Regions from separate parts of the Janthinobacterium sp. NKUCC06_STL genome, predicted to be linked through region 1. Evidence: predicted binding sites of a transcription regulator. Region 1 holds the regulator's gene; the other holds the start of a gene.

Evidence for each region. Region 1 encodes FNR, which switches genes on or off when oxygen is low (the NO sensors DNR and NnrR bind a similar motif). Its sites were predicted from a motif close to TTGATNNNNATCAA; they were not measured.
Region 2: KO539_RS20515 (bacteriohemerythrin) is a predicted target of FNR. The motif match lies at 1,783-1,796, and genes of this name have one in related genera.

The regions. Positions count from the first base shown of each region.
Region 1 is NZ_JAHKQY010000003.1:60,579-63,991, reverse strand. It holds gene KO539_RS12825 (response regulator) at 1-798, opposite strand, end outside; gene fnr (fumarate/nitrate reduction transcriptional regulator Fnr) at 1,038-1,796, shown strand; gene KO539_RS12815 (FixH family protein) at 1,800-2,324, opposite strand; gene ccoG (cytochrome c oxidase accessory protein CcoG) at 2,379-3,413, opposite strand, start outside.
Region 2 is NZ_JAHKQY010000007.1:43,686-47,098, forward strand. It holds gene KO539_RS20500 (sulfite reductase flavoprotein subunit alpha) at 1-970, shown strand, start outside; gene KO539_RS20505 (hypothetical protein) at 1,081-1,266, shown strand; gene KO539_RS20510 (hypothetical protein) at 1,418-1,573, shown strand; gene KO539_RS20515 (bacteriohemerythrin) at 1,872-2,270, shown strand; gene KO539_RS20520 (hypothetical protein) at 2,274-3,146, opposite strand.

The sequences.
Region 1 (3,413 bases):
CAGCCAGTTCACCGATTTCAGGCGCTTGAAACTGTTGACTGCCGTGATGCCGCGGCTGTTGGTGCTGACCATGCTGCCTTCGCCATCTTCCTTCAGCAGCTGGGTCGTCGTCAGGTTGGCGTTCGGCTGGCGCGGCTGCAGCAAGCGGCTCGTATCGGGGTGCAGCACGTAGCGCGGCACGGCGCCGCGCGTGAGGATGAAGTAATAGCCGCTCTTGCCGACCTTTTCCGAGCGCAAACGCCCCAGCAGATTGTCCTTGTACAGGCGCAGCACGCCGATCACCACGCCGGCCACCTGGCCATCGGCGGTGAGCACGGGCGCCACCATCTGCACGATGGGCATGCCGCTCGACTTGCCCAGCATCGGTTCGGTGATCATGGGCTGGTGCGTGCGCAGCACGGTCTGGAAATACTCGCGCTCGGCAACATTGATGCCGGCGCGCCCCGGCACTTCCGGCATGTCGGCCACGACGGCGCCTTGCGCGTCGAGCACCAGCACGTCGTCGAACAGCACCAGCATCGAGCGGCGCGAATAGTATTCGCGCAATTGGGCGGGCCGGGCGATCAGTTCCGGCGGCTGCTGCCGGGCCGTCAGGGTGACGATTTGCAGCAGCATGCCCAGCTTGTCGTCGAGCTCGGCAGCGGTGCGGCTGATCAGGGATGACTGCTGGCTCAGCAGTACTCGGGTGAAGTCGTCGCGCATGTGCTGCACCTGGATCATGGTGACCAGCGCGATCATGGCGATCGAGGTCAGGCTGGTGGCCAGCGCGACTTTTGCTTTGATGCCGAGAGGCTTCATGATTTCCTTTTCAGTACCGGACGGCACAGGCGGCAAGTAATGCTGTCAGGAATTTTCCTATCAATACCCCAGCTTGGCAAGCGGCGCCGCGCAAATTGCCCTCCCCGCATGGGCTTTTGACGATGTTGCCATATAATTAAAGGCTGGACGTCGTTTATTCAGCGAAATTGCGGTGAAATTGGCACACGGCAACCCTGTATGCAGTAAACTTGTTGTTGCATTTTCTAAAAGGTACCGACATGACTGAAGCGCTACTCACTCCAACCTTGCCTACAGTGAACGTGGAAGCGTTGCGTGCGCGATGCTCGACCTGCAGCATGCATCAATTGTGCCTGCCGATGGGCCTCGATATGGGCGACATGGACAGGCTGGACCAGATCATCGGCCGCCGCCGCAAGATCGTGCGCGGCGCCTCGCTGTTCCGCATCGGCGACTCGTTCCAGAACCTGTACGCGATCCGCCTGGGGCACTTCAAGACGTACCAGATCAATCCCGGTGGCGAAGAGCAGGTGACGGGTTTTCAGATGGCCGGCGAACTGCTGGGCATGGACGCCATCAGCGCCGACCGCCACCACTGCAATGCGGTGGCGCTGGAAGACAGCGAAGTGTGTGAAATCCCGTTTTCCAGCCTGGAACAATTGCTGGGCAATATGCCGACCCTGCTGCGCCATTTCCACCGCATGATGAGCCAGGAAATCACGCGCGAGCAAAGCGTCATGCTGTTGCTGGGCAATATGCAGGCGACGCAGCGTTTTGCCGCCTTCATCGTCAACCTGGCGTCGCGCTATGAAGCGCGCGGCTATTCGAGCAGCAAATTCCAGCTGCGCATGTCGCGCGAGGAAATCGGCAACTACCTGGGCCTGACCATCGAAAGCGTCAGTCGTTTATTGTCGAAATTCAAGAAGGAAGGCTGGCTGCGCGTCTCGAACCGAGAAATTGAAATCTTGCAGCCGGCAAAACTGAAGGCCATCACGGCCGGTACCGACGTCTGCAAATAAGGCCTACAGCTCTTCATCGGCGTGCAGCGCGATGCTGCGTTGCAGCGGCCAGGTCCAGATGCCGGACAGGCGCCACTCGCGTTTGTCGTTTTCCACCAGCACTTGCCAGCGGCTGCGCTCGAGCATCGGCAGCGCCACCGAGAAATTGCCGGCCGCATCGGGCCGCACCAGCAGCTTGATGTCCTTTTCCGGCAGGGTCGCATGCGCCAGGTGCAGCTGCAGCGGGCCCTGGTATGCCTTGCCGAAGCTGTGCACGGAACCACTGAGGCGCGCTGACGCCACGTCGTAGGACAAGCTGGTAGCCATCGCCAGGTCGCTGGCGATCGTGTCGCGCTTCAAATCCTGGTTGATCGCCTTGCCCTGCTTGTAATAATCGCCCACCACCAGCGCATCGGGCTGCGTAAACGCGATATAGCCCATGAAGCTGCCGACGACCACGGACAGGCCGGGGCCGATCATCAGCAGCCATGGCCAGCGATGCTTGTACCACGGTGCAACGGGGGCTTGCAGTTTCAGACTGTCGGACATGGTATTTCTCCTGTGTAAACGGCCAGTCCCCATGCGGGAACCGGCCTTCCTGCTTTAACGCGGCACGATGAATACCGCGCTTTCGCGCACGTGCAGCGAGGGATTGTCCAGCGATTGCAATTCGATCGCAATCTTGTTCGAACCCTTCTCGCCGACGCCGTGCGGCACGCGCAGGCGGATCGGCCAGCCCAGCGTTTCCGTCGGCTGCAAGGTCACTTCTTCGCGCGTCAGCAAGGTCAGGCCCGGCAAGCCGGAAGCGCTGATCTTGAAATGCTGGCTTTGCTCCGAGGTGTTCATGATCTGCAGGCGGTAGACGTTTTCGATCATGCCGTCTTCCACTTCGCGTCCCATCGAACCGCGGTCGCGGATCACGTCCATTTTCAGGGGCGTGCGCAGGGCCAGCGACGTACATACGGCGATGATGATCAGGGCCAGGATGGAAGTGTAGATCAGGACGCGTGGGCGCATGGCGCGCTGGCGTATCTGCTTCGAATTGAAGTTGTTTTCCATCGCATGGTCGGTGCTGTAGCGTATCAGGCCACGCGGCCGCTCGACCTTGTCCATCACGCTGTTGCAGGCATCGACGCAGGCGGCGCAGCCGATGCATTCATACTGCAGGCCGTTGCGGATATCGATACCGGTCGGACACACCTGCACACACAGGGTGCAGTCGATGCAGTCGCCCAGCTTGTCGTTGTTGCCGGCCTTCTTGCTCATGGCGCCGCGTGGTTCGCCGCGCTTGGCATCGTAGGTGATGATCAGGGTGTCCTGGTCGAACATGGCGCTCTGGAAGCGCGCGTAGGGGCACATGTATTTGCACACCTGCTCGCGCAGCCAGCCCGCGTTGCCGTAGGTTGCCAGGCTGTAGAACAAGACCCAGAACCATTCCCAGGGACCGAAATTCAAGGTGGTCACCGACTGCGCCAGTTCCTTGATCGGCGTGAAGTAGCCGACAAAGGTAAAGCCCGTCCACAGGGCGATGGCGCCCCATGCCAGGTGCTTGGCCGTCTTCTTGAACGCCTTGCGCACGGAGGGGCCCTGCTTGTCGAGGGCCATGCGCGCGCTGCGCGTACCCTCGATGCGGCGTTC
Region 2 (3,413 bases), on a different contig from region 1:
TGGCCATGCGCTGGCGCAACAATTGCAGGCGCTGGGCGCCACTTCCCTGTTCCCCTTGATCGAGGTGGACAAGCACGACCCCGCCGCCTTGGCCGGCTGGTCCAAGGCGCTGGCCCGCTGCAGCGGCAGCGCCATCGACGCCATCGGTGTGCAGGAAGAAGTGTCGTATGCCGAGTGGCGCCTGGCGCGCCGCACGCTGCTCAACCCGGGCAGCCTGGGCGGCGAACTGCATGAAATCACCTTGACGGGCCCGGCCGACGCCACCTGGGAAGCGGGCGCGCTGGCGGAAATCATTCCCTGCAATGCGGATGGCAGCGATGGCGACGGTAGCCACCCCGACAGTGCCCATCACGCGCCACGCAGCTATTCACTCGCTTCGCTGCCATCCGATGGCGAACTGCAATTGCTGGTGCGCCAGGAGCGCCATGCGGGCGATGACAACCAGGGCCATGGCCTCGCTTCCGGCTGGCTCACGCGCTTTGCCCCGCTAGGCAGCCCCATCCGCCTGCGCCTGCAAGCCAATCCCGCCTTCGCGCCAGCCCTGGTCGACGTGCCCTGCATTTATATCGGCAACGGTTCCGGCCTGGCCGGCCTGCGTGCGCACCTGCGCGCGCGCCAGCGGGCGGGGCTGGCCCGCAACTGGCTACTGTTCGGCGAGCGCCAGCAAGCTTTTGACAGCGTCTGCGGCGCAGAGTTGCAAGGCTGGCTGGACACTGGCCATCTGGCACGCCTGGACCGTGTCTTTTCGCGCGATGGCAAGGATGGTGGCACACGGCAATACGTACAGGATCGCCTGCGCGCCAGCGCGAATGAACTGCGCGAGTGGCTGGCGCAAGGCGCCATCGTCTACGTGTGCGGCAGCCTGCAAGGCATGGCCACAGGAATCGATGCTGTACTGCAAGAAGTGCTGGGCCAGGAGGGACTCGACGCCCTGCTGGCGGCCGGACGCTACCGCCGCGACGTGTATTGATCTGCCTCAGCCCATCGCCAGCACGGCCCGGCTATGTGGGCAGGCGCACTGTCGGCGCCAGCCATCGGGATAGAGTGGAGACATTCCCCCCACCGTCTGCGAGGCTAGCCATGAAAAACCCCTGGATGAGCATGTACCTGAGCGCGGCCAACCGCATCGCCAACACGGCGCGCGGCCACGCGACAGCGGCCGTCAAGCGCGAGGCGGCGAAAAATACGCGGCAACTGACGCAAGTGTGGTTCGATTCCTTTCTGCCGCCAACAGGCAAGCCACGGCGCAGCCGCAAGGCCAAATAAGCCCGTGGCAACAGGCGAACTGGTGCAGTGCATCACAGCAATAAGTTGAAGTTACGACCAGATGAACTAAACTGCAAGCATGGTAGTGCATAAGGAAGTGACCGGCAGGCGCCGCATCCCCGCGCCGCCGCCGGGACACCGGGAGACGACCATGTTGACGCTCAAAGTGCTGGCCTGCCTTGCCTTGTCGGCCTTGCTGCTTGCGCCCCTCGTGCTGAGGGATACGATGCAATTGTCTGCCGGGCAGCAACTGCAAGTGCCGAATGTCGATGCCCATGCCATGTGGAGCCATTGGCCTCGGCAATAAGACGCGCAGCTGAGAAAACACCGCTGACCGCGTTACCGTGCCTCGTCGTACATTCGTACTGCCTTCGGCACAGCGCCTTGCCAGCGGCGTTTTTCAGCGGCGCTCGGTAACGCGGCGCATCGCTGAAACCGCTTTATTACGGAGGGGAAATTGGTTCCTTCATCCATTTGTTTTTGCCTTGTTTTCCTCGCCCCCTCTTCAGCATATTTTTGATCCAGATCATGAATTTCCCTCTTCGCCGCGTCCACACTGGAACAGTCCGCTTCGCACCGCGACGGACTTAACCTGGAGCATCAGCATGGGTAAATCGCATTGGAAGGATGAGATGGCGCTGGGGGTTCCCGTCATCGACGAGGCGCATGAGGCGCTGTTTCAGGAGCTCGCGCGCCTGCAACAACTGGGCGACCAGCATTTCAGCGTGGCGTTTCGCGAGCTGATTGCGGCCGTCGAACGCGATTTCCGCGAGGAAGAGGATTTGATGGAAGAAATCGCCTTTCCCTCGCTGGCCAACCACCGGGAACAGCATGCGCGCGTGCTCAGCGGCTTGCACCATGCCTGGGCCGCCGTCGATGAAGGCGACCTGGAACAGGGCCGCCATGCGCTGTCGCTCTTGCCGCAATGGCTGATCTTCCACCAGGCCACCATGGATCTGGCCCTGGCGGCGGCGCTGGAACTGGTGCAGCGCCAGCCCAACTAGCCGCTACAGCAGCAGCACCGTGGCTTGCTCGGGCATGACGACGCGGTAATGTCCCGGGTATTTGTCTTCGCCGTCGAAAATCTTGCAAAACACGGGCTGGTTGATGTCGTTGACGGCCGCCTCGTTCATGGGCAAGGTGGCAATCAATTGCTCGCCATCCATCAAGCGCAAGGCGCTGCCCCGCTCGGCTGCGCAAAAGGCCAGCGATTGCACGTCGCTGGCGAACGGCCGCTTGTACCACGGCGTGATGGCCCGCACGGCGCGCCGGGCGTCCTGCAAGACTTGCCCCACGCGCGTGACGTTCCACGCATCGCGCGCCACGGACGGCTGGAGGACGATATTCGCCGTCAGCTCGCCCCTGCCCTTGTTCACCAGGAAAGTGCCGTCCTGCGCGGCGATGTCATCGTTGAGCGGCACGACAAACACGCCGCCGCTGGACACCTTGATTGGCACGGGCGCGCCATTGCCTTGCAAGGCCACGCGCACGTCGTCAATGGTGGCGCTCAGCTTGGCAGGAATCAGGCGCAGGGCCATCACCACGCTGCCGCTCGACACTTGCCACACTTTCCTGGCCGTCAGATAACTTTCGCGATACGCCGTGAAGCGCACGCGCGGCGCCTTGGCGTCGCTGCTGGCCGTGATCGTCACCGTTTGCGACGGCAAGGCGTCCTCTGCGCTCGCCGTTACCTCTGGCGCTGATGCTGCGGATGCGGCCGGCGCAACGGGCGGCGATACAGGTGGCGATACGACCGCGGCGGCGGGCGGCACGCTGGCACTCTGCAGCGGCGCGGGAACAGCCGGCGGCGGCGCGTGCTCCTGGGCCTGGCCCAGCGACACGACACACAACCATCCGGCACAAGCGATCCATGTACGCATGCATTTCTTTCAATGAGGAAAATATTTTATCAGCGCCTGCATTATCGCAGAAGGCCAGCCGATGCGCGCCATAGCCCCAATTGCACTCTTTTGGTGCGAACGCTTGATTATTTGGCAAATGTCCTCTATATTGATAATGATTCTTATTCACAAATGTGACAGGAATCATGCTCATCTTTCCACTGCCAGGCGCGGGTGGAACTGCTATCCAAGCCAGACCACGGGCCAGCGTCACGCCATCCCCCCAGCTACTGCGCACCTCGCCAG